Regions from separate parts of the Pseudonocardia sp. HH130629-09 genome, predicted to be linked through region 2. Evidence: riboswitches for the same ligand, from Rfam matches in the RefSeq annotation. Region 2 holds a riboswitch; the other holds the start of a gene.
The links. Region 2 has a riboswitch for S-adenosylmethionine ahead of thrC (threonine synthase). Riboswitches for the same ligand answer to the same signal wherever they lie in the genome.
Positions count from the first base shown of each region.

Region 1: another riboswitch for S-adenosylmethionine. It lies ahead of XF36_RS35705 (putative leader peptide); the one in region 2 lies ahead of thrC (threonine synthase).

Region 1 is NZ_CP011868.1:3,866,805-3,871,033, reverse strand. It holds gene XF36_RS17755 (ABC transporter ATP-binding protein) at 1-273, opposite strand, end outside; gene XF36_RS17750 (ABC transporter substrate-binding protein) at 302-1,396, opposite strand; SAM riboswitch class I at 1,978-2,072, shown strand; gene XF36_RS35705 (putative leader peptide) at 2,066-2,176, shown strand; gene XF36_RS17745 (LLM class flavin-dependent oxidoreductase) at 2,294-3,547, shown strand; gene XF36_RS17740 (NtaA/DmoA family FMN-dependent monooxygenase) at 3,544-4,229, shown strand, end outside.
Region 2 is NZ_CP011868.1:3,693,972-3,698,200, forward strand. It holds gene cynS (cyanase) at 169-633, shown strand; gene rpsT (30S ribosomal protein S20) at 804-1,067, shown strand; gene holA (DNA polymerase III subunit delta) at 1,299-2,267, opposite strand; SAM riboswitch class I at 2,408-2,561, shown strand; gene thrC (threonine synthase) at 2,568-3,836, shown strand; gene XF36_RS16930 (ComEC/Rec2 family competence protein) at 3,911-4,229, opposite strand, start outside.

The sequences.
Region 1 (4,229 bases), 170 kb from region 2:
GGCCTCCTGGAACATGAACGACGGTCGGGCGGACCCCACCGCGACCTCGCCCGCGGTCGGCTCGTCGAGCCCGGCGAGCAGGTTGAGCAGCGTCGACTTGCCGCAGCCGGAGGCGCCGAGCACGCAGACGAACTCGCCGTCGCCGACCCGCAGGTCGATCCCGTTGAGCGCGGTCACCGCCCCGGGGCCGGTGCCGAAGGTCTTGGCGACCCCCGACAGCTCCACGGCCGTGTCGCGGGCCGGGGGGCGCCGGGTGGTGAGATCGACGGTCATCGGTGGTTCCCCTCGTCGGTCGGGATGGTCAGTTCGCGGCGGCGAGACCGGCCGGGTCCACGGCGGCCTCCCCGGAGCCGGTGCGGACCGCGTCGATCGCGGTCGGGGCGAGGAAACCGGTCAGGTTCGCCTCGCTCTGCGCGATGCCGGCGGTGACGGAGTCCTTCGCCAGCTGCGGGAAGGTCGAGGCGAGCGGGTCGGTGTCGAAGGACAGCTCGGTGAAGGCGCGGTCGAGGATGTTCGCGGCCAGGGGCTTGCCGGTGATCTCGCCGATCGCGGCGTTGGAGACGGTCTTGGCCTGCGCCGGGTCGCTGCGGATGAAGGAGATGGCGGCCTGCTCGCCGCGCAGGATCGCCTCGACGGTCTGCGGGTGCTGCTGCAGGAACTCGGTCCGGGCGATGACGACGGTGGTCGGGAAATTGCCGTCCGGCCACAGGGACTTCTCGTCGACCAGCACCTTCGCGCCGGCGTCGACCAGGCGCGAGCTCCACGGCTCGGGCAGCCACCCGCCGGCGAGCTTGCCCTGCTTGAACAGGTCGAGGGTCTGCGGGTTGTCGATGTTCTGGACGGTCACCGCGTCCGGGCCGTCCCCGATCGGGAGGTTGTTCTCCTTGAGCCAGGTCTTGAAGGCGATGTCCTGGGTGTTGCCCAGCTGCGGCGTCGCGATGATCTTGCCCTTGAGCTGCTCGGGCGAGGTGATGTCCGGGCTGGTCACCAGCTGGGCCCCGGCCGAGGTGGAGCCGGCGACCAGGCGCACGGCCTCGCCGTTCGACTTGGTGAAGGCGTTGATCGCCGGGCCGGAGCCGATGAACGCGACGTCGATCGAGCCGCCGAGCAGGGCGTTGACCTGGTCCGGGCCGGCGTTGAAGGTCTGGGTGGTGAGCTTCGTGCTGCCCAGCTCCTTGGCGAACAGGCCCTGCTTCACCCCGACCAGCGCGGGGGCGTGGGTGATGTTCGGGAAGTAGCCGACGCGGACCTCGGCGGCGGGGGAGGTGGCACCTGCGGCGGTGGTGCTCTCGGCGGCGCGGGAGCAGCCGGCCATGAGTCCGAGCGCGGTCAGCAGCGCGAGCAGGACGGCGGCGGTGCGCACCCGGGAGCCGGGGCGCAGGACGTGCGGGGACATCGCGGGACGGGGTCCTTCCGTGGTGGGCGGTGGGCGGTCGGGACGACCGCGGCGCGCCGGGTCCGGCCGGCCGGGACGGCGTGCCGGGATGCAGGACGGGTGGCGGGCCGGACTGGTGCCGGCGGGCGGTCCCGATTCCGGCGGATGCGTCGGACGCCGGACGTGTGGCGTTACCGTCCGTGGGAGAGCGGGGACCGGTACGGCTCGGTCAGCGACAGAGCTCGCTGTAGGCGGGGGCGCGCCGGCTCGGCCAGAACGGCTCGAGGCCGGTCGGACGCACCGGCACCGCACGCCGTGCGGCTCGGGCCGGCTGGTGGGGGGAGGGCTCGGTCGCACCCTCTGCGAACCGGTGGGGGCGCGAGGGCGTCCGTCGGCTCGTCGTCACCCGACCAGGGTGCGTCGTGGTCACCTCCCCGGACAACCTGGTGTCCACCCCCCAGGAAAGCGACCGGCTTGTCCGGACAGGTCGGGCCGGTTCGGCGTCCCGATTCCGCCGGTCGGGAGCTTCGGTGCGGCGGGCATCACTGGGCCGGCTCCGCGGGTTGACACCATCGGGCACGGGCTCCCTACAGTCGGGGTGCACACCATCCGGAGCGGCCGAGAGACCCGGCTCGACGACGCCGCAGCAACCCCCCGCAGCAGCGGGTGCGGGTGCTCCAGCCGGGTTCGATGGAGGAGATCATGCGGTCGATCGCGGAGCAGGTTCGCGGCGCGCACCACCCTCGGTACCGGCGCCACGTCGACCTGATGCGGGTGGCCGGCGCGACCTGTCGGGCCTGACACCGCCCCGTCCCGCGCTGCGCGTCGCCCGTCGGCGCCCCGCCGGCGGTGGCGTCCGCCCCCATGACGTCCCACCCGTTCCGTCGCACCCCCGTGCGACGAGGAAGCGATGCCCTCATGTCCACAACGGACACCTCAGGCCGGCCGCTGCACCTGGCCGTCGCGCTCGACGGCGCCGGCTGGCACCCCGCCGCCTGGCGCGAGCCCGGCGCCCGGCCCGGCGAGCTGTTCACCGCGCGCTACTGGGCCGGCCTCGCCCGCACCGCCGAGCGCGGGCTGCTCGACCTGCTCACGATCGAGGACGGGTTCGGCCTGCAGTCCGGGGACCACCTCCACGGGGAACCGCGACGTACCGACCGGGTCCAGGGACGCCTCGACGCCTCGCTGGTCGCCGCCTTCCTCGCCCCGCTGACGTCGCGGATTGGGCTTGTCCCGACCGTCACCACCACCCACACCGAGCCGTTCCACGTCGCGTCGGCGCTGGCCACCCTCGACCACGACAGCCACGGCCGTGCCGGCTGGCGGGTGCAGACCTCGGTCCGCGCCGACGAGGCCGCCCACTTCGGCCGCCGCACCGTCCCCGGGCTGCGTCGCGCCGATCTCGACACCGCGGCCGGCCGCGCGCTGGTCGCCGAGCTGTTCGGGGAGGCCGCCGACGTCGTCGAGGTCGTGCGCCGGCTGTGGGACTCCTGGGAGGACGACGCCGAGATCCGCGACGCGCTCACCGGGCGCTTCGTCGACCGCGACAAGCTGCACCGGGTCGACTTCGCCGGGGAGCACTTCGGCGTCGCCGGCCCCTCGATCGTGCCGCGCCCGCCGCAGGGCCAGCCGCTGGTCCTGTCACTGGCCCACGGCTACGAGCCGGCGTTGCTCGCCGCCCGGGTCGGCGACGTCGTGGCCACCACCCCGCACGACGCCGACGACGCCGCCCGCATCGTCGTCCAGGTCCGCTCCGCCGAGGCCGCGGCGGGCCGCACCGCACCGCCGCTGCGCATCCTCGGCGACGTGGTCGTGGTGCTCGCCGACACCCAGCGCGCCGCCCGCGAGCGGCTCGCCCGGCTCGACGCACTCGACCCGCTCTCCTCCGACGCCGCGATCCTCGCCACCACCCCCGCCGGGCTCGCCGACACCCTGCTGTCCTGGCGCCGCGCCGGGCTCGACGGCTACCGGCTGCGCCCGGCCGTCCTGCCGACCGACCTCGACGCCGTCGTCGACGGCCTGGTCCCCGAGCTGCAGTCCCGCGGCGCGTTCCGCACCGCCTACGGCGAGACCATCCTGCGCGAGCGCTTCGGGGTGCCCAGACCCGCCAGCCGCTACGCCGCCGGGGCCGGGTCCGCCGTCGTCCCGACCTTCTCCGGAGCGACCGCATGAGCAACAGGAAGCAGATCGTGCTCGGCGCCTACTTCCCGGGCGTCAACCACGACACCGTCTGGAGCGACCCGGCCTCGGGCAGCCACATCGCCTGGGAGTCGTTCGAGCACTGGGCGCGCACCGCCGAGCGTGGGCGCCTCGACCTGCTCTTCCTCGCCGAGGGCCTGCGGCTGCGCACCCGCGGCGGGGAGATCTTCGACCAGGACGTCGTCGGACGCCCGGACACCTTCACCGTGCTCGCCGCGCTGGCCGCGGTCACCGAGCACATCGGTCTGGCCGGGACGATCAACTCCACCTTCAACGAGCCCTACGAGCTGGCCCGCAAGTTCGCGACGCTGGACATCCTCTCCGGCGGGCGCGCGGCGTGGAACGTCGTCACCAGCTCCGACGCCCCCACCGGCGAGAACTTCCGCCGCGGCGCCTACCTCGGCCACCACCAGCGCTACGAGCGCGCCGGGGAGACCCTCGCCGCGGTCCGGGCGCTCTGGGACTCCTGGGGTTCCGACGCCGTCGTCGCCGACCCCGCGTCGGGCACCTTCCTGCGCGACGGCCACGTCGGCGACTTCGCGGTCTCGGGCAACCAGTTCGACATCGCCGGGCGCTTCACCACCCCGCGCAGCCCGCAGGGCCACCCCGTCGTGCTGCAGGCCGGGGAGTCCCCGGCCGGTCGCGACTTCGCCGC
Region 2 (4,229 bases):
GCTCGGGGCACTGGGGCCCATCGTCCCATGTCGGGCCGGGCGGCCGCCGTGGTGGCACCGCAGGTCGTCACACGCTGTTCACGCCGGGCGTCCCCGCGTTGCCCCGACGCGGCCGATCGCGCACGATCGAACGGCCAGGAGTCGAGTCCCCAACCCGGAGGAGTCACCGTGTCGGTCACCCCCGTCCCCCCGCTCGACCGGCTGAGCGCGGCGCGTGTCGTGCTCGCCAGGAAGAAGAAGCTGGGCCTGACCTGGGACAAGATCGCCGAGGCACTGGGCCGCTCGCTGGAGTGGTCCACCTCGGCCCTGCTCGGGCAGCAGACGCTGACCCGCGAGCAGGCCGAGGCCGCAGGCTCCCTGCTGGACCTGGACGACGACGTCGTCGACGCCCTCACCCTCCCGCCGGAGCGCGGCGCGGCCGCGGTGGACCTCACCGACCCGCTGGTCTACCGCCTCTCGGAGATGGTGCAGGTGTACGGCACGACGATCTCCGAGCTGGTCCGCGAGGAGTTCGGCGACGGCATCGTGTCCGCGATCGACTTCGAGCTGGACCTGCAGCGCGTCGCCGACCCGAAGGGCGACCGGGCCGTGATCACGCTGAACGGGAAGTTCCTGCCCTACCGCGTCTGGTGACCCGGAACAGGGGGCGAGGACGCCACTGGTAACCTTGTGCGTCGAGCGCTCGGCGTGCTCGCCCGAAACGGCCTGGACCCTCTCTCCAGTGATGCTGTTCGGTGCCGCCGGAGCGGACCCGGACGTACACAAGACCAGCCGACCAGCAGGCAGGAAGACCAGAGGCAGACGTGGCCAACATCAAGTCGCAGATCAAGCGTGTCAAGACCAACGAAAAGCGCCGGCAGCGCAACAAGTCGGTGAAGTCGTCGGTCAAGACCGCGATCCGCCACTTCCGCGAGGCCGCCGACTCCGGCGCCGACAACGTCGTGGAGCTGCAGCGCAAGGCGGCCAAGGCCCTCGACAAGGCGGCCGGCAAGGGCGTCATCCACAAGAACCAGGCGGCGAACCGCAAGTCGGCCCTGGCCAAGCGTCTCAACGACGTCCAGGCCTGAGCCGCCCCGGTTCCCCCACGACGGCGCCGCCCCATCGGGGCGGCGCCGTCGTCGTGTTTCCCGGACCTTTCGTGACCCCCGACCGCTCGTGTCCCCGGACCTCTCGTGTTCCAGGACCGCTCGTGTACCCGCACCGGACACGTCCCTCGACCGATCGCTTTCCCGGACCGGTCACGGCCGCGGGCCGGGGCCCGTCCATGCGCTGCGGGCGCAGGGTGCGAGGTGCGGGGCTCAGCGCGGGGTGCGGGCGGACACGACCGCCAGCACCGCCCGCTCCAACGCGTACCCCGCGTCCGCGGCGACGCCCTTGACGTCGGCGTTCACCCGGGCGGTCGCCGCGATGGCGTCGGCGAGCTGCTCCGGACGCCACTGCCTGACCGTCTGCTGTGCCTTGCGGATCTTCCACGGAGGCATGCCCAGCTCACCGGCCAGCCGGTTCGGGTCGCCCCGCCCGGCCGAGCCGACCTTGGCCAGGGTGCGCACCGAGTCCGCGAGCGCGTCGGCGATCAGGACGTGCGGGACACCGAGCACCAGCGCCCACCGCAGCGCCTCCATCGCCGCCCGCCGGTCCCCCGCGACCGCCGCGTCGGCCACCGCAAAGCCGGAGGACTCGGCCCGGCCGCGGTGATAGCGCCGCACCCCGGCCTCGTCCACGGCGCCGCCGGTGTCCGCGACGAGCTGTCCGGCCGCGGCCGCCAGCTCCCGCAGGTCCGACCCGACCGCCTCGACCAGTACCGCGAGCGCACCGGGGGTGATCGTGCCCCCGTGGCGGCGCACCTCGTCGCGCACGAAGTCCGACCGCTCGTCGGCGCGGGTGATGCGGTTGCAGGTGACGGTGTGCGCCCCGGCCTTGCGCATCAGGTCCAGGACCGCCTTGCCCTTCGCCCCCCCGGCGTGCTGGACCACCAGCACGATCCCGTCGGCCGGGTCCTTCACGTAGTCGGCGAGGGCTGCGGTCATGTCCTTGTTCGCATCCTGGCCATGAGTGAGCACGATCACCCTGCCCTCCGCGAAGAGCGAGGGGCTGAGGTGCCCGGCGAGCTCGCCGGGGGCAACCTCGGAGGTGCGGAAGCGGCGCAGCTCGGTCTCCGGATCGCGCTGCCGGGCGCGCCGGACCAGGTCGGACACCGCCCGCTCGGCCAGGAACTCCTCGTCCCCGACGACCAGCTGCAGCGGGCCCGGTTCGCTCGTGCTGCTCACACCCCCATGGTGGCCCACACCCCTGACAACGGGTGAGCCGCGTCCCGGCACGACGACCTCGCCTGGCGGTGCGGTGCCCCGTTCGCGTACCGTCGTCGTCGGTTCCGGCGCTCGGCGTCCGGAGCACCACAACCGCATATGGCTCATCCAGAGGGGCAGAGGGAACGGCCCGTTGAAGCCCCGGCAACCGGCGTCGCACGACGATCCGCCCAGACCTGCGCCTTCCGCGCGGCGAGGACGTCGACGAACACGGTGCCAATTCCGGCCCGCCACCTCCGGCGGGACAGATGAGGAGATCTCGTGACTCTCACTGCTGCGCCCGAAACCACCTCTGCCTACGACCTGGGCTCCGCGCGCGCTCTCGCGTGCCGCGAGTGCCGCCACGAGACCCCGCTCGCCGCGGAGTTCGCGTGTCCGCGCTGTTTCGGCCCCCTCGAGGTGGCCTACGACTTCCCGACGGTCACCCGCGCCTCCATCGAGGCCGGCCCGAAGTCGATCTGGCGCTACAAGGACCTGCTGCCGGTCCCCTCGACCGTCGAGCAGCACGCGAACACCGAGCCCGGCCTGACCCGGCTGATCGAGGCCGACAACCTGGCCCGCGCGCTCGGCGTCCGCAAGATCTGGATCAAGGACGACACGGGTAACCCGACGCACTCGTTCAAGGACCGCGTCGTCGCCGTCGCGCTCGCCGCTGCCCGTGAGCTCGGCTTCTCGGTGCTGTGCTGCCCCTCCACGGGCAACCTCGCCAACGCCGTGGCCGCCGCGGCCGCCCGCGCCGGCTGGGACTCGGTCGTGCTGGTCCCGTCCTCCCTGGAGCAGGCGAAGATCGTCACCACCGCGGTCTACGGCGGCACCCTGCTCGCCGTCGACGGCAACTACGACGACGTCAACCGGCTCGCCACCGAGCTGGCCGCCGAGCACGAGGACTGGGCGTTCGTGAACGTCAACGTCCGCCCGTACTACGCCGAGGGCTCGAAGACCCTGGGCTACGAGGTCGCCGAGCAGCTCGGCTGGCGGCTCCCGCAGCAGGTGGTCGTCCCGGTCGCATCCGGCTCCCAGCTCACCAAGATCGACAAGGGGTTCACCGAGTTCGGCACCCTGGGTCTGGTCGAGCCCACCCCGTACACCGTGTTCGGTGCCCAGGCCACCGGCTGCTCGCCGGTCGCGCGGGCCTTCGAGGCCGGTCACGACGTGATCCAGCCGCAGAAGCCGGACACCATCGCGCGCTCGCTGGCGATCGGCAACCCGGCCGACGGTCCGTACGTCCTCGACTCGGTGCGCCGCACCGGCGGCTCGGTCGGGCACGTGTCCGACGAGGAGGTCGTCGCCGGCATCCGGCTCCTGGCCCGCACCGAGGGCGTGTTCGCCGAGACCGCGGGCGGGGTCACCATCGCGACCATCAAGAAGCTGCTCGAGGCCGGGGCGCTCGACCCCGACGCCGAGACCGTCCTGATGATCACCGGTGACGGGCTCAAGACCCTCGACGCCGTCTCCGGCGAGGTCGGCCCGACGGCGACCGTGCCGTCGACGTCCTCCGCGGTCCGCGAGGCGCTGGCGAACCGGGGCTGACCGGCCCCGCCGGCCGGGAGCCGGACGGGGGTCGCCACGCGCGACCACCGTCAGCCCGGCCGGGTCGTCGCCGGTCAGGGCCAGGTCACCGGACCGGTCGGTGCGTGCGACCACGATGCCCGCCCGGCCAGTCGGTCCACCAGCTCCGGGTTGGGGTGCCGGTAGCTGTTGCCGTTGCCGACGCTGATCACCGCCGCACGCGGCGCGACGGCGGTGATCAGGTCCGGGACCACCTTGCGGGACCCGTGGTGGGGCATCTTCAGGACGTCGGCCCGCAGGTCGACCCCGGAGTGGAGCAGGTCGTCCTGGGCGACCAGTTCGGCGTCGCCGGTCAGCAGGATCGTCGCGGCCGGGGTGGTGGCGCGCAGCAGCAGCGAGATGTCGTTCACCGCG